4 regions of the Massilia sp. 01N417 genome follow, and region 1 is predicted to be linked to each of the others. Evidence: predicted binding sites of a transcription regulator. Region 1 holds the regulator's gene; each other region holds the start of a gene.
What was found. The regulator FNR, encoded in region 1, switches genes on or off when oxygen is low (the NO sensors DNR and NnrR bind a similar motif). The targets are predictions, from matches to a motif close to TTGATNNNNATCAA.

Region 1 (5,030 bases):
GGACGGGACGAAGGGATACAGCATGCCGATGCCGAGGTCGAAGCCGTCCAGGATCACGTACATGAACACGGAGAAGAAGATGATGCCGGCCCAGACCGCGGTGATGTCGATGTCCATGTCGATGCCCATCTTCAAGTCATGTTGTCTTCGTTGACGGAGGCGCTCGCTTCCGGCACCGACAGCGGCCGCGCCGGGGTCCGTCCCCTGCCCGGCCCGCCCTGCGGAATGCGGGTGGTATCGAAGGCCTGCGGCCCCTTGCGCACCAGCCTCAGCACGTAGGCGATGCCGACCCCGAACACGAAAAAGTAGGAGACCACGAACAGCGCCAGGCTCAGCGCCACCGGCCCGGCTTCGATCTTCGAGGCGCCGTCGGCGGTGCGCAGCACGCCATAGACGATCCAGGGCTGGCGCCCGGCCTCGGTGGTGATCCAGCCGGCCAGCACCGCCACCAGGCCCGCCGGTCCCATCCACATGGCCATGCGCAGGAAGCCGCGGCTGTCGAACAGGCGCTTCCTGAAGCGTAGCCACACGCCCCAGGCGCCCAGCGCGATCATCAGGAGGCCCAGGCCCACCATCACGCGGAAACTCCAGAAGACGATCAGGGAATTCGGCCGCTGGTCGCGCGGGAATTCCTTCAAACCCTTGATCTGGCCGCCCCAGGTATGGGTCAGGATCCAGCTGCCCACGCGCGGGATGCCGATGGCGAACTTGGTTTCTTCGTCCTTCATGCTGGGAATGCCGAACAGCAAAAGTGGCAGGGGCTTGTCGCCCTCGTTTTCCCAATGTCCCTCGAGGGCGGCGATCTTGGCCGGCTGGTGCTTCAGGGTGTTCAGGCCATGCATGTCGCCGACCACCGCCTGGATGGGCGCCACGATCAGCACCATCCACATCGCCATCGACAGCATGGTGCGCACCGCCTCGTTCCCCCGCCCCTTGAGCAAATGCCAGGCCGCGGAGCTGCCGACGAACAGCGCGGTCGACAGGAAGGCCGCGATCGACATGTGCACCAGCCGGTAGGGGAAGGAGGGATTGAAGACGATCCTGAACCAGTCGACCGGCACCATGCGGCCGTTGACGATGTCGTAGCCCTGCGGCGTCTGCATCCAGCTGTTCGAACCGAGGATCCAGGTGGCGGAAATGAGTGTACCGAGCGCGACCATGCAGGTGGCGAGGAAGTGCAGCCCGGGGCCGACCTTGGTCCAGCCGAACAGCATCACGCCGAGGAAGCCGGCCTCCAGGAAGAAGGCGGTGAGCACTTCGTAGGCCAGCAGCGGCCCGGTGATGGCGCCGGCGTATTCGGAGAAATAGCTCCAGTTGGTGCCGAACTGGTAGGCCATCACGATGCCGGAGACCACGCCCATGCCGAAGTTGACGGCGAAGATCTTCAGCCAGAAGTGGTAGAGGTCGACGAAGACTTGTCGCTTGGTCTTCAGCCAGCACAGCTCGAGCACGGCCAGGTAGCTGGCCAGGCCAATGGTGATGGCCGGGAACATGATGTGGAACGACATCGTGAACGCGAACTGCAGGCGCGCCAGGTCCAATGCCGCCAAGCCGAACATGAGTCCCCTCCGTTATTGTCGTGTGTAGAATCTAGCACGTGCTGAGCCGCGCACGATTGGCGGCGTGGCGATGGCTGGCCGCGTTCAAAATGCCACAGAGTATGATCAGGCAGTCAAGAAGCCCCGGCTTTACGGACGCCAGCCCGGCATGTGGCCGTATAATCGCAGGTATTGACATCCATTCGCTTCCTTTATCCGATGATCCAGGCCATCTCTTTCCAGAACGACGACAAGCCGCTGAACGTTTCCGCGCTCAAGGCCAGCTGCTCGGCCTGCAGCATGCACCAGCTGTGCCTGCCGATGGGCCTGGAAGAAGCGGACATCGACCGCCTCGACAAGATCATCGGCCGCCGCCGCCGCCTCGAGCGCGACGAAGCCCTGTACAAGATGGGCGAGCCCTTCCGCAACCTGTACGCGGTGCGCTTCGGCCACTTCAAGACCTACCAGGTGAACGCGGCCGGCGAAGCCCAGATTACCGGCTTCCAGATGGCCGGCGAACTGCTGGGCATGGATGCGATTTCCGGCGACCGCCACCATTGCGACGCCGTCGCGCTGGAAGACAGCGAAGTCTGCGAGATCCCCTTCACCAACCTGGAAGACCTGTTCGGCCAGGTGCCGGCCTTGCTGCGCCATTTCCACCGCATCATGAGCCAGGAAATCACGCGCGAGCAGAACGTCATGCTCCTGCTCGGCAATATGCGCGCCGAGCAGCGCTTCGCCGTCTTCCTGGTCAACCTGTCCGCCCGTTACGCCGCGCGCGGCTATGCGGCCAACAGCTTCCAGCTGCGCATGTCGCGCGAAGACATCGGCAACTACCTGGGGCTGACCATCGAGAGCATCAGCCGCCTGCTGTCGCGCTTCAAGAAGCTCGGCCTGCTGCAGGTCGACAAGCGCGAAGTGACCCTGCTGGAACCGGCGCGGCTGAAGGCGATGGCGGCCGGGACCGAGCAGTGCAGTCCGATGGCATGATCAGGCAGCCAGGGAGTTGTATTTCAGGCGCTCCCCTCGACAATAAGAGCCAGTCGGTACATGCTGGTCGTCCGGACGTAGGCCAAGCAAAAACGGAGGTCGACATGACGACAAGTAACTTAGTTGAAGAACTCTCGGGCGCGCCATCCCGCCATGGGCTTCTTGAGGACATTGGTAGTTTGCACGAAGGCCGAACCCGGCTCGATCTGGAAGGGTTCCGATTCGATCCGATACGACACCTTCCACTCTATGTCTTCAACCTCATCGACGACGACGGAGCTCTTGTCGGCCGGTATCACTTTGCACCGGGCGCGCCGGAAGCAGTGGGAGAAATCGGCAACGCCGGGGGATACGTGGAAGCAGCGTACCGGAACAGAGGTCACAGCAAAGAAGCAATCAAGGCCCTGGGCGAGCTGGCGTCGCGACACGGAATGGACTCGTTCATCATCACCTGCCCGAAGGACAACGACGCTGCGCGAAAGGCGTTGGACCAGGTCGGCACGAAAATGGCGAATCGCGATGGCGATATCTGTTTTTACGAAATTCCGGCATCGAAATCGAACTGAAGCAACCACGACGAGGAGACAGAGATGATCAAGGTGAGCGTAATGTATCCCAACGGTCCGGACGCCCGTTTCGACGACGCCTACTACCGGGACCGGCACATGCCGATGGTCAAGCAGTTGATGGGCGACTCCTTGAGGTACTACACCGTCGACAAGGGAATGGCCGGCGGTGCGCCGGCGTCGGATGCGCCCTACATCGCCATGGGCCACCTGTTCTGCGACTCCGTCGATGCCTTCCAGGCCGGTTTCGGCCCGCACACGAAGGAAATCATGGGCGACATTCCGAACTACACCAACCAGTCGCCGGTCGTCCAGATCAGCGAGGTGGTGGTCGGCCAGGCCTGAGCCGGGCGCACGCCTCATCCTTCCCAGCGCGAGCCGAGAAGGATGCTGCACATGTTCCCGCGCTGGAATGCGGGATCCTTGAAGGCGAGGAAATCGTCATTGAAGGTCCCGAAAGTGGTGTCCGGGCGCTGCCTCAAGCCCTCGTAGAAGGCGTCGATCACCCGGTGGCCGAAATCCCGTCCACGCGGGTGGGCGGCCATCACGGCGGCGCGCTCTTCCGCCGTGAACTGGTCGGCCGGCCAGGGCGCCCCAGTAATAGACGCGCACCGAATGCTGGTATAGCAGATCGCTTTCGGTATCGCGGACGAGCTCGGTAATCTCGCGCGCGATCCTGCTGTCCGGCAGGCGCACGCCGCAGATGCCGCTGTTTTCCATGGCAGGTCCCCCTCTCACCTGGTAGCGGGCAGGACCAGCTCGCGATCGTCCCGGTCCGTCACGAACACGGCGAGCAGCTTTGCCGGCTTGTCCTTGCTGGCGTTGCGGGCCACGGTATGGCGTGCTCCCGGGTCCTCGTACCAGCTTTCTCCCGCCCGGTACAGGCGCGGCTGCTCGTCGCCGACCGCGCTGACGATTTCGCCGGACAGCACGTAGGCGTAGATGAAGGCTGACTTCGGATGGGTGTGCGCCGGCGATGCTGCGCCTGGCGGAAAGGACACCTCGACCGCGACCAGCGCCTTGCCGGGCACATTCGGCAGCGCGCGCTTGAACAGCGGGGTGACCGTCTCCGGGCCGTGTGCGCCGGCGGGAAGCGCCGTGATGGACAGCAGCGCCAGGCAGATGGCGGGAATGGCGCGCTTCATCATTGCACCGCCGCCGGCACCGCGCGGAAACTGATCGCCATGCGGTTGTAGGCGTTCATGAGGCCGATCGCGATCGTCAGGTCGGCCAGCTGCTTCTGGTCGAACACGCTGGCGGCCGCTTCATACTCGGCGTCCGGCACGCCGGTCTCGGCGACGCGCGTGACGGTTTCCGCCCAGGCCAGGGCGGCACGCTCGGTGGCGCTGAACAATCCGCCGCCCTCGCGCCAGCCCGGCACCAGCACCAGCTTGTCGATCGTGACGCCCTCCTTCAGCAGGTCGCGCGAGTGCATGTCGATGCAGAACGCGCAGCCGTTGATCTGCGAGACGCGCAGGTAGACCAGGTCGACCAGGACCTTCGGCAAGCCCGACTGCAGGACATGCCCGTAGACGCCGCCCAGTGCTTTCATGCCGGCCGGGGTTGCGGCGTTGTAGTCCATTCGCTGTGTCATCTGTTTTCTCCTTGATTGAATGAGTCACAGGAGAAGGATGGTCCATCGGGTGGTCAAAAAACAGGGCCAAGAATTGAAAGTTTTAATGTACCATCCGCCGATGGACCAATTTTCCATCAGCCTCGACCGCGCCAAAAAGACGCCGCTCGCCACGCAAATCTATGCGACGATCCGCGAAGGCATCGAGGCGGGACGGATTCCTCCCCATGCCAGGTTGCCCTCGTGGCGCGACCTGGCTGCGCAGCTGGGCGTCTCGCGCGGCACCGTGCGCCTGGCCTACGAACGCCTCATCGACGAGCAGCTTGCCCTCGGCCTGGGTGCGGCCGGCACCCGCGTCACCGA
Region 2 (5,030 bases), on a different contig from region 1:
CGCCGGGATAGGCCTGGGCGGACGGCGTGGCGAACAGGGCGGCGGCGAACAGGGCCGGCAGCAGCCCGGCGGGCGCCTTGCGGGGCAGGGTGGGCATCGGTGGTCTCCTTGGTGGTGTTGTGATGGGATGGCGGCGCCGGCTCAGGCATTGCCCGGATAGCGGCGCTGGAAGTTCGAGAAGGACTCCACCGGCCCGTCCAGGAATGCCGGGTCGAGCGGGAACATGGCCCAGTAATACAGCTCGCGGCCATGGCGGCTTTGGGCCGGCGCGGTGAAGCGGTGCCATTCCTTGTGCCGCACCGGCGAATACATGCCGTCGCCGTCGCTGAAGTTCGGCACCACGCGGCGCTGGCCGAGCGCTTCCAGCAGCGAGGCCGGGGCGCCGCCGTCGAGGGCGATCTCGAAATGGGCGTTCATGCTCTGCTCGGTCTCGACGGCCAGCAGCCAGGGGCGGGCGTCGCGGTCGTACATCAGGAAGCCGGGCGGGGTCTTGAACAGGTAGTGCTCGACGATCTTGTGGCGCGCGCCCAGCTCGCGCACCAGGCCGCCGATGGCCGGATCGTTGACGAAGCTGAAGTCGTGCAGCGAGAGCAGCATGCGCAACGCTTCCGACTGGGCCAGGAAGAAGTCCTCCTGCAGCTGGGTGAGTTCCTCCTCCAGGCGGTCGAGGGCGTGGGCGTCGCTCTTGCGCACATAGCGGTCGATCAGGCCGCGGTTGAAGGCTTCGATCGCGACCCGCTCGTCGGCGACCCCGGTCAGCAGGATCTTCCGGCATGGCAGGTCACGCACCGCTTCGCAGAACTGGATCCCGTCCATGCCCGGCATCGCATAGTCGACCACCAGCACCGAGGGCGTCAGGAAGCGCTGGGCGTGGCGGCGGATGCCGCACACCTGCTCGACGTGCAGGGCGATGTTGTAGGGCTGCGGTGCGAAGGTATAGGTGTCGACGCTGGGCGACAGCAGGCCGGCCAGGGCGGCGGGCGCGGCGCCGTGCTGGCGCAGCCAGGCGATGGCGGCGGTGGTGTCGCTGAAGCCGATGCTGGGAAAGCTCGCGCCGAGCTGGAAGCGCAGGCTGTGCAGGAAGCTGGGACTGTCGTCCACGAGGACGGTCATGGTGGGATGCTGGTAGATCGGCAGGTTCATGCTAGGCCTCGCTGACTCGTTCGACTCGGTCGTTCATTGCCTGGGGAGAACGCGGCGCCGGGGACGCGTCGGCGGCGCGCCGCGCCGGCGGGAACTCCAGCGCGAACACCGTGTAGAGGTCTTCGCGCGAGCGGCAGCGGATCTTGCCGTGCCAGGCGTGCACGATGTCCTTGCACAGCGCCAGGCCGATGCCGGCGCCGGTGTTCGCCGGGTAGGAATAGAAGCGCTCGAAGATGTAGGGCAGCTGGCGCGCCGGGATGCCACAGCCGCTGTCCATCAGCAGCAGGCGCGGGCGCCTGCGGGCGCCGTCGACGATGATCCGCACTTTCCCCTTGCCGGCGCGCTGCAGGGCCTTCAGGGCATTCCGGAGCAGGTTGAGCAGCACCACCGAGGCCAGTTCCTGGCGTCCGCGGAAGGCGAAGTCGCTGCGCACCACCACGCTCACCAGGCGCTGCTGTTCCTCGCTGACGAAGGGATAGCGCTTGATCACGCCGTTCACCAGCTCCGCCATCGAGACCCGCTCGGTGGGCGCCAGCTGCTGGTTCATGGCCGCCGCCGACATCAGGAACAAGTCGATCATCTGGTTCATGTGGCGCACCTCGAAGCCGATCCGCTCCAGCGCCTCCGGCACGCCTTCCTCGGCGCCGGCCACCGCCCGTGCTATCCCTCGCACGTTGGCGGAAATGCTGATCAGGGGCGTGCGCAATTCGTGCGAGACCATCGCCAGCGCCTGCGCCATGCCGGCCAGCTTCTCGCTCGCCAGCAGCCGGCGCCCGATCCTGGTGAGGGCCACGATCACGATCGTGAAGAGATAGATCGGCGCCTGCTCCAGCGTCAGCGGCAGCGCGTGGAAGTCGCTGCTGGCGTTCGGATCGCCCAGCACCACGTACAGCAGGCAGGCGGCCAGCGCGCCGGCGCTGCAGGACAGCAGCGCCCACAGGGAGTCGAACTGGAACAGCAGGATCAGCGCCAGCAGCAGGGATTCGCCCCACACGGCCGAGCCGTGGTTCATCAGGAACATGTAGCTGAAAAAGAAGGGCATGACATAGGTGACGCTGATGAACTCGTAGGAGCGCAGCCAGTTTCGCTTGATTTTGCGCGGGAACAATAGTGCTGGAAGGCATAGAACAAAACCGAGTATCCGCAGGCCCGGGCTCTCGAACTTTTGTGGGAACCACATTGTCCAGATGAGGTAGTACGCCGGCATGCCGATGCAGCCGACCCAGGCCAGGAAATGCAGCCGCACCACGGCATGCTCCTGCAACTGGTCCTGGCGCAGCAGCCACGCCAGCAAGGCGGGGCGGGTCAGCCGATAACGCATCCTGATCGGCGCAATGATGTTCGCGATGCTTCTGTACAGCAGATTCTTCACTCGGCAACTCCCGGTCGTAGACCGTCTGTTTTCGCTTCTTGTCAATTCGCAATTGATCTCACTCAATTTTTCGTTGAGCTTGAAGGAAACCGCTCCGACGTGATTGATCTCGGTCAAGGGTGCGTCGATAAGCTGAACTGAATTTTTGCGTATGGACACAATGAAACTTTTCCTGGAGATAAAAAAATGACACGACTGACCAAAGTCCAAAACAATGTCCGCCCCGCAGGCCTGCGCATGCCCGCCTTCGTCACCCGCCGGATGGACGAACACCATGTGAACCGGATCGAACAGCTGATGGGCGGCGAGCACGTCCACGTGTGGAAGCGCCAGGGACCCGGTGCCGTGATGTTGGCCGGGAACGATTACCTTTGCCTGGCGAACGAGCCGGCGCTGCTCCAGGCCCAGGTGCGCGCCCTGCAGGGGAACGACGGTCAGAACCTGATGTCCGCCGTCTACCTGCAGGCCGGCAGCCGGCAGCACCGGCTGGAAGAGAAGTTCGCCGACTTCATGGGTGCCCAGGAGACGGTGCTGGCGCAATCCGGCTGGGCCGCGAACGTCGGGTTGATGCACAGCGTCGCGGAGCCGGGCGTGCCGGTCTACCTCGACATCATGGCGCATGCCTCGCTGTGGGACGGGGTCCAGCTGGGCGGCGCCAAGGCCGTGCCTTTCCTGCATAACAATATGGACCACCTGCAGCGCCAGTTGAACAAGCACGGCGCCGGCGTGATCGTGGTCGACGCCCTGTACAGCACCGACGGCAGCCTGGCCCCGCTGCACGAGGTGGTCGCCCTGGCCGAGAGGACCGGCAGCGTGCTGGTGGTCGACGAATCGCATTCCCTCGGCACCCACGGCCCGCGCGGCGCCGGCCTGGTGATCGCCGCCGGACTGGAAGACCGCGTGCACTTCCGCACCGCTTCGCTGGCCAAGGCCTTCGCCGGCCGCGCCGGCATCATCACCTGTTCGAGCCGCTTCAAGGGCTACTTCCTGTCGGCCTCGCGCCCGGCCATCTTCAGCTCCTGCCTGCTGAACCACGAGCTGGTCTGGTTCGACGCCGCCATCGATTTCGTCGAGCAGGCCGACGCCCGCCGGGCCGGCCTGCGCCGCATTACCGAGGAAGTGCGTACCGGCCTGGGACGGCTCGGCTACTGCGTGGACGAGGGCAGCGAACAGATCGTCGCGCTCGAAGTGGGGACCGAGCCGAAGACCCTGGTGCTGCGCAAGGCGCTGGAAAACCGCGGCATCCAGGGCGCCGTGTTCTGCGCCCCGGCCACGCCCAAGAACCGCGCGCTGGTGCGCCTGACCCTGAACTCGGGCCTGACCAAGCGCGAGATCGCCAAGCTGCTGGGCGCCTGCGCCGAGATGCGCGAGGAGGTCGACCTCGAGAACTGGACCTCGACCGTCCGCCGGCGCCGCGTGCACTGACTCGGAAGGCCAGAAAGTTGGCTCCTAAAGGCAGGCACAAAATCGTGGAGGGCTGACGCTTTCGCTTACGCTTATACAAAAGACAAGAAGGAGACAAGCGTGAGCGACAAATACAGGTTCGTCGGGCCGATCTACGACTGGCTGAGTGCTTTCTACAGCGGGAAGTCGATCCACAAGTGCAAGGTCGCGATGCTCGACCGCCTGCAGCCGGGCGACCGGGTGCTGTTCGCCGGCGTCGGCCACGGCAGGGACGCGGTCTACGCGGCGCGCCGCGGGGCCGAGGTCACCGTGGTCGACCTGTCCGAGACCATGCTGAGGAAGTTCCAGGCCAACCTGGCGAAAGAGGGCGTGCAGGTCACGATCCGCCAGGTCCACAGCGACATCATGCAAGTCGAGGAGTACGAGCGCTACGACATGGTGGTGGCCAACTTCTTCCTCAACGTCTTCCACGAAGACATGATGGTGAAGGTGCTGCAGCACCTGATCCGCCTCGGCCGGCCGGGCGCGCGGGTGGTGGTCGGCGACTTCTCCTTCCCGACCGGGAACGTCCTGAGCCGGCTGGTGAAGACCCTGTACTGGTATGGCGCGGTCGGCTTCTTCTGGCTGTTTGCCGGCAACGCCTTCCACAATATCTACAACTATCCCGAGTGGATGAAGAGGCTCGGCCTGCGGGTGCAGGAGCAGAAGCACTACAAGCTGCTGCTGCTGGATTGCTACTGGTCGGTGCTGGGCGAGAAGCCGGACCTCGCATGAGCGACGCCGCTCTCGCGCTCACCCGGCCGCTCGCACCGGCCGACGCCGACGCCCACGCCGAGCTGGCCCGGCGCGTGGCCTGGCTGAAGGACTACGGCAGCCACCCTATGTCCTTCTCGACCATGCAGCCGGACATGGCCTACTTCGAGCTGCCGGGCGTCGGCTACATCGCCTATGCCCAGTACTGGGGCATGCAGTTCGCGCTCGCCGATCCGGTATGCGCGCCGGAGCAGCGCGCGCCGCTGATCGACCGCTTCCTGGAGCGCTTTCCGCGCGCCGTCTTCGTCCAGGTGAGCAAGGCGGTGGTCGACCACCTGCACGGACGCCACGGCTATTA
Region 3 (5,030 bases), on a different contig from region 1:
GACCGGCGCGAAGTCTATGGCGTCGAGTTCCGCCTGCGCCACCGGGACGGCCATTATGTGCCGGTGCTGTCGCGGGGCTTCGTCCTGCGCGATCTGGTGGGCAGGCCGCTCCGTATCGCAGGCACCAATACCGACCTGACCGAACGCAAGGAAGCCGAGCGCCGTATCCATGAGCTGAGTAACTTCGACCAGCTGACCAGCCTGCCCAACCGTAGCTACCTGATCGGGGAAATGCGGAAGATCCTTGCACGTTCGAGCCGCTCGGGCCAGGTGGGCGCCATATTTTCCCTCGATCTGGATAACTTCCGGCTGATCAACGACAGTCTGGGAATCGAAGCCGGCGACAGCCTGTTGAGGCAGGTGGCAGACCGGCTGCGCGACATCCTGCCTCCGGGCGCGCAAGTCGCGCGTGCGGGCGCGGACGAATTCGTGATCGTGATGGAGGAGTTGGGGCGAACCGCCAGGCAGGCCGTGGGCGAAGCGAGCCAGGCGGCCAGGAAGTTCCTCGAAGTATTGGAAAAGCCCTATGTCTGGGCCGGCAGCGACGTCCGGAGCACGGCGAGCATCGGCGTGACGGTGTTCGACGCCGCGGCGACCGATATCGACACGGTTCTGAAGCAGGCTGCGCTTGCGATGAACGAGGCAAAAGTCCATGGCCGCCATGGTCTGCGTTTCTTCGATACCCGCATGCAGGCGGCCGCCGACCTGCAGGCCGCGCTCGAGAAAGCGATACACGGCGACGGCGGGTTGCGCCAGTTCGTGCTGTACTGCCAGCCGCAATTCAGTCGCCGCGGCCGGCTGATAGGGGGCGAGGTGCTGGTACGCTGGCGCCGGCCGGACGGCGAGCTGCTCGGACCCGACGAATTCATCGGCCTGGCCGAGTCGTCGGGCCTGATCCTGCCCTTGGGACACCATGTGCTCGAGCAAAGCTGCCGCGTACTCGGGCGCTGGCGCCGCGACAGGTCGCTGCGCGAGCTCAAGCTCGGTGTGAATGTCAGCGTGCACCAGTTACGGGATCCCGGCTTTCCCGACAGCGTCGCCGCCATTCTCGCCGACACCGGCGCGCCAGCCGGAAGGCTCTGCCTGGAGCTGACCGAAAGCGTGTTTGCCGAAGACATGATGACGATGACCGAAAGCATGCAGCGCCTGCGCATGCAGGGTATTCATTTCTCGCTCGACGACTTCGGTACCGGCTATTCCTCTTTGGCTTACCTGAAGCGGTTTCCCTTGGCCGGCCTGAAGATCGACCGCTCTTTCGTGCACGACGTGCATATCGATCCGAATGCGGTTCCCATCATCAAGGCCATCATCGCACTGGCGCGAACGCTCAAGCTCGACATCGTCGCCGAAGGCGTCGAGCACGAGGCGCAGCGCAAATTCCTGGCCGCACGCGGCTGTTACGCCCTGCAGGGCTATCTGCTCGGCCGGCCGGTGCCGATCGAGGAGTTCGAGCAGGCGCATCGTGCGGCCGCGGAGGCATGAACCGCTGCCCGAACCTTTTCAATGCGCGAGGATCACCGGCAGCGGCAGGCGGCGCAGCACGGTACGGCTGACGCCCCCGAGCAGGATCTCGCGGTAGCGCGAGTGGCCGTAGCAGCCCATGACCAGCAGCTCGGCCCTGCGGTCCTCGACCAGTACCAGCAAGGCATTGCCGACTTCGCCCTTCGCATGGTGGCGGCGCACGTCGGCGTGGACGCCATGACGGGACAGGAAGCGGGCCAGGTCGACATCGCCTGCCGGCGAACGCGCGCTCGAACTCTCCTCGTCGAAGAGCACCACCTCCACTTCCGCGGCGCCGGCGAGCAGCGGCAGCGCCTGGCGTACCGCGCGTGCGGCCTCGGGACTGCCATTCCAGGCAAGCACCACACGTGTGAAGCCGGGCGTATACGGGCGGCCGTTCGGCAGAACGAGTACGGGGGCAGGGGAGTTCATGGCGACGTATTCGGGAATGCCGGCACCTGCCCCGTGGCCGGAAGAGGAGGCGGCAGCGTGTCCGACGACGACCAGGTCGGCGTACAGGGCCTGGAGTGCAAGGGCCATGGCGGGATCCTCGTCGTCGATGCGGTGCTCGAACGAGGCGACCGACATCCGGCGTGCGACCGTATCGAACTGGCTGGCACATCGCTCGGCGGATTCGCGCATCTCGCCGAACAGGGGCGTGAGATCGCCCAGTTCCACCCCCGGAAGTGCGGCCTCCCGCATGAAGCGCAGGATGCCGGTCTGCGCCATCCCGATCAGGTGCGCGCCATGCAGATTCGCGAGCTGGGCAGCGAAGGCAATACGTTCGGCCGCCTCCTGTGATTCGTCGACATGGACGAGTATGGTCTTGATATCCATCTTGGACTCCCGGGAGATGATGCAGCCGTCAGCGCGCGCTGGACGCCAGGGCATCGACAAGCAGGCTGGACTGCGGATTGCTGGTCTTGCCGCCGATTATCTCGCTCGCGGACAAGGTGCGCCGGTAATAGGCATTGTTGAGATTCTGGCTGTAGCGGACGCCGTTCAGCTCGACGGTGGCGGCATCGCCGAACAGGCCCTTGCTGTCGGCCCAAGCGACGACGTCGCCCGCGCGCGCGGAACCTTCGACCATCCTGTTCCAGTTCATGATCGTCAAGCCGGCAGTGGCGCTCAGGGAGACGCTGGTCTTCTTCAGGAAGGCATCGACGGCGTTCTGGTTGTTCAGCACGAAGGCAAGTGCGCCGCCTTGCACGCCGGCCTGGAGGCCGAGGCTCAGGCTGCCGGTGTTGTAGAAGACAGGCTGCGACCAGCTCCCGTCATCGCGTTTCACCAGCAGCAGACCGGTACCGCCTTCGGCGCCGATGCCGACCGCCGCACGCTTATAGGCGGGCACGATGAAGATACCCTTGGCGGCCCCCAGCAGCGGATGCATGCGGGTATCCAGCTCCAGCTGACGGACGACGTTCACCGCCCGCGTCACGTTACGCTCGGCGGCGGCCAGCGGCCGGTCGGCCGACGCGGTCGTGTCGGCGTTCGCGGGGCGCTCGTCCTGTGCGTGCACCAGGCCGGGGCCGGCCAGCAGCACGGCGACAGCAAACTGCAGCGCGCTTTCACTGATGAAATCCATGATGCACTCCTTCCGTCAAATGATTGTGACTGGTCAATGCTAGTCCTTCGAAATGACTGTCTGGTATGACGAAGATCAAAAATCCATTCATCACGAACAATTTGACGTAGGTCATACATGGCCGCCTCGCCTCACTTCTATAGTGCGAAGTATTCAGGAAACGTCGGCCTCGCCAATGGAACTTCGAACTCCCGAGAGCCCGCTGCGAGACATGCCGGGCAACGCTCCCGCAACGACGAACAAGAGGCTCGTCAAGCGCCTCGTCGCGGCTGCGGCCGTGCTTGTGCTGGCCATTGGCGGCGCCCAGGCGTGGAAGCTGTCGCGCCAGCAGGGCCCGGGGCCCGGATTTGTCAGCGGCAACGGCAGGATCGAGGCGGTGGAAGTCGACATCGCCACCAGATTGCCGGGCCGGGTCGTCGACGTCCTGGTCGACGAAGGCGATCCGGTAAAAGCAGGCCAGCTGCTGGCGCGCATGGATGCCGGCTCCCTGCATGCGCAGAAGAGCGAGTCGCTGGCGCGGGAGCAACAGGCCCGCGACGCCGTGGCCGGTGCGCAGGCGCAGCTGGCGATGCGCCGGAGCGACCTGGCGGCAGCGGCTGCGCTGGTGGCGCAGCGCGAGAGCGAACTGGATGCCGCGCGACGGAGACTCGCACGGTCGACCGTTCTGGCCCAGGCCGGCGCCACATCGCAGCAGGAGCTGGACGACGACCGCGCCCGCGCCGACGCGGTGCGCGCCACGCTGATGGCGGCGCGCGCACAGGTCGATGCGGCAGGCGCGGCCGTGGCGGCTGCCCGGGCCCAGGTGGTGCAGGGCCGCTCCGCGATCGAAGCCGCCGTCGCCACGACCGCGCGGATCGATGCCGACCTGCGCGACGAGGATCTGCTGGCGCCGCGCGCCGGCCGCGTCCAGTATCGCGTGGCCCAGGCCGGCGAAGTGCTGGGCGCGGGAGGCAAGGTGCTGAACCTGATCGACTTGACGGATGTCTACATGACCTTCTTCATTCCAGAGGAGGCCGCCGGCCGTGTCGCGCTCGGTACCGAGGTCCGCCTGGTGCTGGACGCGGCGCCGGACTTCGTGGTCCCGGCCACCGTCAGCTACGTCGCGAGCAGCGCGCAATTCACGCCCAAGTCCGTCGAGACCGCCAGCGAAAGGCAGAAGTTGATGTTCCGGGTAAAAGCCCAGGTCGACCGGCGGCTTCTGGAGCGCCATGCCGACCAGGTCAAGGCCGGCGTGCCCGGCGTCGCCTGGATCCGTCTCGATCCCAAGCGTCCCTGGCCGGCCGCGCTGGCGCTGAGGGGCTCGCCATGAGAGACGCGGCGCCGGCTGCCCGGCTTGCCGGCCTCAGCCTGCGCTATGGCCGCGTGACGGCCCTGGACCGGGTCGATCTCGAACTGCCCGCGGGCGGGATGACAGCCCTGATCGGTCCCGATGGCGTCGGCAAGTCGAGTCTGCTTGCAACGGTTGCCGGGGCGCGCCGCATTGCCGAGGGCAGGGTGGAGGTGCTTGGCGGCGACATGGCCGACGCCCGCTACCGCGCCATCGTCTGTCCAAGGATTGCCTACATGCCCCAGGGCCTCGGCCGCAACCTGTATCCGAGCCTGACGGTGGAGGAAAACCTGCAATTCTTCGCGCGACTGTTCGGCATCGGCGGCAGGGAGCGGCGCGCGCGGATCGACCTGCTGGCAGCAAGCACCGGGCTGTTGCCCTTCCTAGGGCGCCCGGCCGGCCAGCTGTCGGGCGGAATGAAGCAGAAACTGGGTTTGTGCTGTGCGCTCGTGCACGATCCGGACCTGCTGATCCTGGACGAACCCACCACAGGTGTCGATCCGTTGTCGCGCAGCCAGTTCTGGGAGCTGATCGGCGCCATCCGGCAGGCGCGCCCAGGCCTCAGCGTGCTGGTGGCAACCGCCTACATGGAAGAGGCGAGCCGCTGCGACTGGCTGG
Region 4 (5,030 bases), on a different contig from region 1:
AGAACGAGGCGACGCCGGCGCGCTTCGGCGTCTTCCTCACCACCGTGCTGGCCTTCTTCCTGGCCGAGATGGGCGACAAGACCCAGGTGGCGACGGTGGCGCTGGCCGCGCGCTATCCCTCCGCGGTGGCGGTAGTGGCCGGCACCACCCTGGGCATGATGCTGGCGAACGTGCCGGCCGTGTACTTCGGCGACCGCATCGCCGGCCGCGTGCCGCTCAAGCTCGTGCACGGCATCGCGGCCCTGATCTTCGTGGTGCTGGGCCTTGCGACCCTGTTCGGGCTCGGGAAGAATCTCGGCTTTTAATCGTTCCGCTGGTTGACCCACACCGGCGCCGACCACAGCACCTTGCCGTCGTCCTGGGTCAGCTTCGCATAGTAGAAATGCGGCCCCGGCGATGGCGTCAGCGTGACGCTCGCCTGCGCCGCCAGCCGGCTCACGTTGCCGTTCCGGCCCGGCACCCCTTCCATGATCGCCACCGTGGCCGCGCGCCGCCCGGCATCGTTCGCGAACTGCACCGACAGCTGGAGCGGTCCGCGGTTGTCGATGCGCTCGCCCATCAGGTGGCCGTTGGCGGTCAATACGATCTGCGATGCCTTGTCCATGGTCGCGAACACGCGCCGCGCCCTGAGGGCGTCGACGAAGCTGTCGCGGGTCAGCGGCACGCCGTTCGGCACCAGTACCGCGGTGCGGTTGGTGTACGAGCTACCCCAATTGGCGCAGTGGTTGTCCTGGTTGCTGCTGAAGGCCACGTGGTAGCCCGCTTCCAGCAGCTTGTTGCAGGCCGCCTCGAAATTGCTGCGGCGGGTCTCGCCCTCCTTGTCGTTGGTGGAGAAGGCCGAGGTGTTCATCACTTCGCACAGCGCCATCGCCTCGTCGCCATCCGCCGTCCAGGCCAGCGGCACGCCGCCGACCTTGAACTGGCCCTTCAGCGCCGGGTGGTTGAACTGGCCGATCCAGCCCTGCTTTCGCATCAGCGTGTACAGCGCGCCGTAGTCGCTGCGGCTGCTGAGCGTGTCGGCCAGCAGCTCGCCCTTGCCGTTCTTTTCCCAGCCGAGCAGCTCGTCGCTGTTGAAGATGTTCAGGTGGCCGCCGTTGCTGATCACGCCCCACTCCATGCCGTACAGGGCCAGGAAGTCCGGATGCCGCTCATTGAACGCGCGCGCCATCCCGAGGCCGGACTGGTACAGCGCCCTGGCCGCGGCCGGATCGGCATCGAGCCTGGTACCGTCCGAGCCGTCGTACATGTGGTTGTGCTCGGAGACCATCAGCATGTCCAGGCCGTGTTCGCGGGCGTAGGGAAAGGCGGTGTCCGGGCCGAAGGGCGCGGTCTGCGGGTCCTGGGCGCCCCTGCAGTTGTCGATGGCGGCGCCGCCGTCGCTGTGGCTGGTCTGGCTGTGCYGGTTGCCGTAATAGACCGTGAACGGCAGCGCGCCCGCCGCCGGCGCCGCCTGCAGCACCCTGCGCCGGCCCGGCATGGGCGAAAAGGCCGGCAACGCGGGCGCCGGCGGGTTGCCGACGGCGATGTCCCAGGACTGCTCGACCGCTTCATCCCCGGCCGTGGCGCGCAGGCGCACCCGATACACGCCTGGCGCGGGCAGCCCCTTCGCCAACTTGCCCTGCCAGCGCACCGGCACGTCGACCGGGCGCCCCGTCAGGATCGCCTGTCCCTGCCAGCGCGCTACGTCGCGGCCGTTGGGCGCCATCAACTCGAGGCGCCAGTGCACGCTGCGGCGGCCCTGCAGGCCGGGATAGTCGAAGGACAGCCGGAAGGTGCGCGATTCGGCGCCGCGGGCTTCGCCTCGATAGGGCGCCTCCAGGGTCGCCTCGAATTCCTGGTGCTCGTGCGGGGCTGGTTCAATGCGCTGCACCGGGGCGGCAGCGGCAGGAAGGTGGAAGAAGCTGGCCGCTGCGAAGACGAAGCAGCGGGACCAGGCCAGGGCGGGGATAAGGGATGAGGTTTTCATGATGCAATTTTTGCAATTGCATCACCCTGTCATCTTGATCCCTGGATCATAACGATATTAAATTGTTATTAAATAATTGACAAAAATAAAGCCAGGCGGGATAGATGGTTTGCAGTGCTTCCACGGCTGAGCTGGCGCCTTGGTCCGTGTGGCTTGGCTTGTGTTCAAACATGAAGTCCGCGCTCGGCCACGAAGCCCAGGCGGTCGAAGTCGATGTTGGCGCCGCCGGCGACCGCCACCAGGGTCTGGTCCCGGACCGGCGTTCCAGCCAGCGCGGCGCGTTTCACATAGGCCTGCAGTCCGGCCACCGCGAGGGCGCCGGCCGGCTCGAGCACGCTGCGCGTCTCCTGGAATATCTCCTTGATGGCCGCGCAAACCTCGTCGGTACCGACCAGGACGATCTCGTCCACGACCTGCCTGGCGATGCGGAAGGTCTCTTCGCCGACCAGACGGACCGCGGTCCCGTCGGAGAACAGGCCGACCTCCGGCAGCGCGATGCGCTCGCCCGCCGCCAGGCTGCGCGCCATCGCATCGGAATCGACGGTCTGCACGCCGACGATCCTGATGCCGGGCCGGCAGGCCTTGACGTAAGCGCCGATGCCGGCGACCAGCCCGCCGCCGCCGATGGCGACGAAGATCGCATGGATCGGCTCCCTATGCTGGTGCAGGATCTCCATGCCGATCGTCCCCTGGCCGGCGATCACATCGGGATCGTCGAAAGGATGGACGAAGGTGAGTCCCCGCTCTTTTTCGAGCGCGGCCGCGTGGTCGTGGGCATCGGTATAGGAGATCCCGTGCAGGACGATGTCGACGCAGGGCCCGCCGCGCCGTGCCACCGCATCGATCTTGATCCTCGGCGTGGTGGTCGGCATCACGATCAGTGCCCGGCAACCCAGCCGGGCCGCCGCCAGCGCCACGCCCTGGGCATGATTGCCGGCGGATGCGCAGATCACGCCGCGCCGGCGCTGCGCCGGCGACAGCCTGGCCATCTTGTTGTAGGCGCCGCGCAGCTTGAAGCTGAAGACGCTCTGCATGTCTTCGCGCTTGAGGCGGATGCTGTTGCCCAGGCGCTGGGAGAGCGAGGGCAGCATGTCCAGCGGCGTCACGCCCGCGACCTCATACACCTGTGCGTCGAGGATTCGCTTTAGATAATCGGCCGTCATCGGCCGCTTTCGTAGGTCCGGTCTTTCGACAGCATGACTTCGTGGTGTCCGCGGCCGGCCGGAATCATGGGGAAGCAGTTCTCGGCCTGTTCGACCACCACGTCGAGCAGGAAAGGACCGTCCGCCGACATGCACTCGGCCATCGCCTCGTCGAGTTCGTCCGCCCTGGATACCCGGCGGGCCTGCCATCCGAAGGCGCGCGCCAGCGCCAGGAAGTCCGGCAAGGCCTCCGCATAACTGTGGCTGTAGCGGGCGCCGTGGTGCAGCTCCTGCCATTGCCGGACCATGCCCATGCAGGCGTTATTCGACAGCACGACCTTGATCGGACAGCGATGCTGCACGGCGGTGGCGAGTTCCTGGATGTTCATCAGGATCGAGGCGTCGCCGCTCACGCACACGACCGTCTTTTCCGGATGCGCGATCTGGGCGCCGATCGCGGCCGGGATGCCGTAGCCCATCGTCCCCGCGCCGCCCGAGGTCAGCCAGCGCCGCGGCGCATCGAAGGGCAGGTATTGCGCCGCCCACATCTGGTGCTGGCCGACGTCCGTGGAGACGATGGCATCCCGTCCGGCCAGCGCACCGGCCAGGGTCTTCATCAATTGCTGGGGAACGATCGTCGGCGAGGTGGCGGCAACGCCGAGGCAGTCCACGTCCCGCCAGGCCTGGATGCGCTGCCACCACGCGTCCGTGGGCGCGACCTCGGCCTGCATGGCGGCGAGCTCCCGCTCCAGGGCCGCCAGCACCGCGTGGCAATCGCCCACCAGGCCGACGTCGGCGCGCACGATCTTGCCGATCGAGGCCGGATCGATGTCGATGTGGACGATGCGCGCGTCCGGACAGAAGTGTTCGAGCTTGCCGGTGACCCGGTCGTCGAAACGCGCACCCACGCAGACCACCAGGTCGGCCCCGTGCATCGCCAGGTTGGCTTCCAGCGTGCCGTGCATGCCGAGCATGCCCAGCCATCGCGGATCCGATGCGGGAAAGGCCCCGAGTCCCATCAGGGTCAGCGTGCATGGCGCGTTTTTCCTGCGCACGAGGTCCGCGAAGGTGGTGCAGGCCGCGCTGCCGGAAGCGGTCAAGCCTCCGCCGCCGTAAAAGATGGGACGGCTCGATGCGGCGATCAGCCTGGCCGCCTGCTCCAGCAGCGCCCCCGGGATCTCCGGCACACGGGACGGCGGACTTGCGGCCATCGAGCGCGATGCGGATACCGGGACTGCCTGCAGCTGGACATCCTTCGGCACATCGACCAGCACCGGACCGGGGCGGCCCCGGGTCGCCTGCCGCACCGCGGCGCCGACGATGTCCACGATCTCGTCTGCGCTGCGGACCTGGGCATTCCATTTGGTGACGGTGCGCGAGATGCCGAGCGCATCGCACTCCTGGAAGGCGTTCGTGCCGATCAGGTTTGTGGCGACCTGGCCGCTGATGCACAGCACCGGAACCGAGTCGCACAGGGCGTCGAGCAGCCCGGAGGTGGTGTTGGCCATGCCGGGTCCCGAGGTCACGAACACGACGCCCAGGCGGCCGGTCGACCTGGCATAGCCCTCGGCGGCATGCACCGCCGCCTGCTCGTGCCTGACGAGCACATGGCGCAGCCGCGGTTCGAGGTACAAGGCATCGTAGAGAGGCAGCACGGCGCCGCCGGGATAGCCGAAGACGGTGTCGACACCGGCGTCGATCAGGGCACGCAACAGCAGCTGCGCGCCGGTCTGGGTGGGGTCTGCGGAAGAAGTTCTCATCCTTAAATTTTATCGACGCACCCCCTGAAAGTGCTTCATAATTTCCACAATATTCGTGGAAATATGGAAAAATTTATGGAAACTGGCGACTTCAACGGAAAATTTTTCGACCAGCAAGACCAGGCGATCCTGCGCATCCTTCTCGAGGACTCACGCACGCCG

Region 2: cqsA (alpha-hydroxyketone-type quorum-sensing autoinducer synthase) is a predicted target of FNR. The motif match lies at 2,619-2,632, and genes of this name have one in related genera.
Region 3: AC1DOQ_RS14905 (lipid-binding SYLF domain-containing protein) is a predicted target of FNR. The motif match lies at 3,187-3,200, and genes of this name have one in related genera.
Region 4: AC1DOQ_RS24260 (CehA/McbA family metallohydrolase) is a predicted target of FNR. The motif match lies at 2,043-2,056, and genes of this name have one in related genera.

The regions. Positions count from the first base shown of each region.
Region 1 is NZ_JBFTRS010000026.1:83,784-88,813, forward strand. It holds gene cydB (cytochrome d ubiquinol oxidase subunit II) at 1-117, opposite strand, end outside; gene AC1DOQ_RS23225 (cytochrome ubiquinol oxidase subunit I) at 132-1,559, opposite strand; gene fnr (fumarate/nitrate reduction transcriptional regulator Fnr) at 1,758-2,528, shown strand; gene AC1DOQ_RS23235 (GNAT family N-acetyltransferase) at 2,633-3,094, shown strand; gene AC1DOQ_RS23240 (EthD family reductase) at 3,119-3,439, shown strand; partial or broken gene AC1DOQ_RS23245 (hypothetical protein) at 3,454-3,814, opposite strand; gene AC1DOQ_RS23250 (cupin domain-containing protein) at 3,829-4,242, opposite strand; gene AC1DOQ_RS23255 (carboxymuconolactone decarboxylase family protein) at 4,239-4,688, opposite strand; gene pdxR (MocR-like pyridoxine biosynthesis transcription factor PdxR) at 4,789-5,030, shown strand, end outside.
Region 2 is NZ_JBFTRS010000012.1:93,307-98,336, forward strand. It holds gene AC1DOQ_RS14510 (DUF1906 domain-containing protein) at 1-97, opposite strand, end outside; gene AC1DOQ_RS14515 (response regulator) at 142-1,143, opposite strand; gene AC1DOQ_RS14520 (sensor histidine kinase) at 1,145-2,515, opposite strand; gene cqsA (alpha-hydroxyketone-type quorum-sensing autoinducer synthase) at 2,702-3,940, shown strand; partial or broken gene AC1DOQ_RS14530 (class I SAM-dependent methyltransferase) at 4,037-4,693, shown strand; gene AC1DOQ_RS14535 (DUF2156 domain-containing protein) at 4,690-5,030, shown strand, end outside.
Region 3 is NZ_JBFTRS010000013.1:12,576-17,605, forward strand. It holds gene AC1DOQ_RS14895 (EAL domain-containing protein) at 1-1,482, shown strand, start outside; gene AC1DOQ_RS14900 (universal stress protein) at 1,501-2,337, opposite strand; gene AC1DOQ_RS14905 (lipid-binding SYLF domain-containing protein) at 2,366-3,085, opposite strand; gene AC1DOQ_RS14910 (HlyD family secretion protein) at 3,297-4,394, shown strand; gene rbbA (ribosome-associated ATPase/putative transporter RbbA) at 4,391-5,030, shown strand, end outside.
Region 4 is NZ_JBFTRS010000029.1:38,438-43,467, forward strand. It holds gene AC1DOQ_RS24255 (TMEM165/GDT1 family protein) at 1-305, shown strand, start outside; gene AC1DOQ_RS24260 (CehA/McbA family metallohydrolase) at 302-1,966, opposite strand; partial or broken gene ilvA (threonine ammonia-lyase, biosynthetic) at 2,146-3,129, opposite strand; gene ilvB (biosynthetic-type acetolactate synthase large subunit) at 3,126-4,868, opposite strand; gene AC1DOQ_RS24275 (Lrp/AsnC family transcriptional regulator) at 4,944-5,030, shown strand, end outside.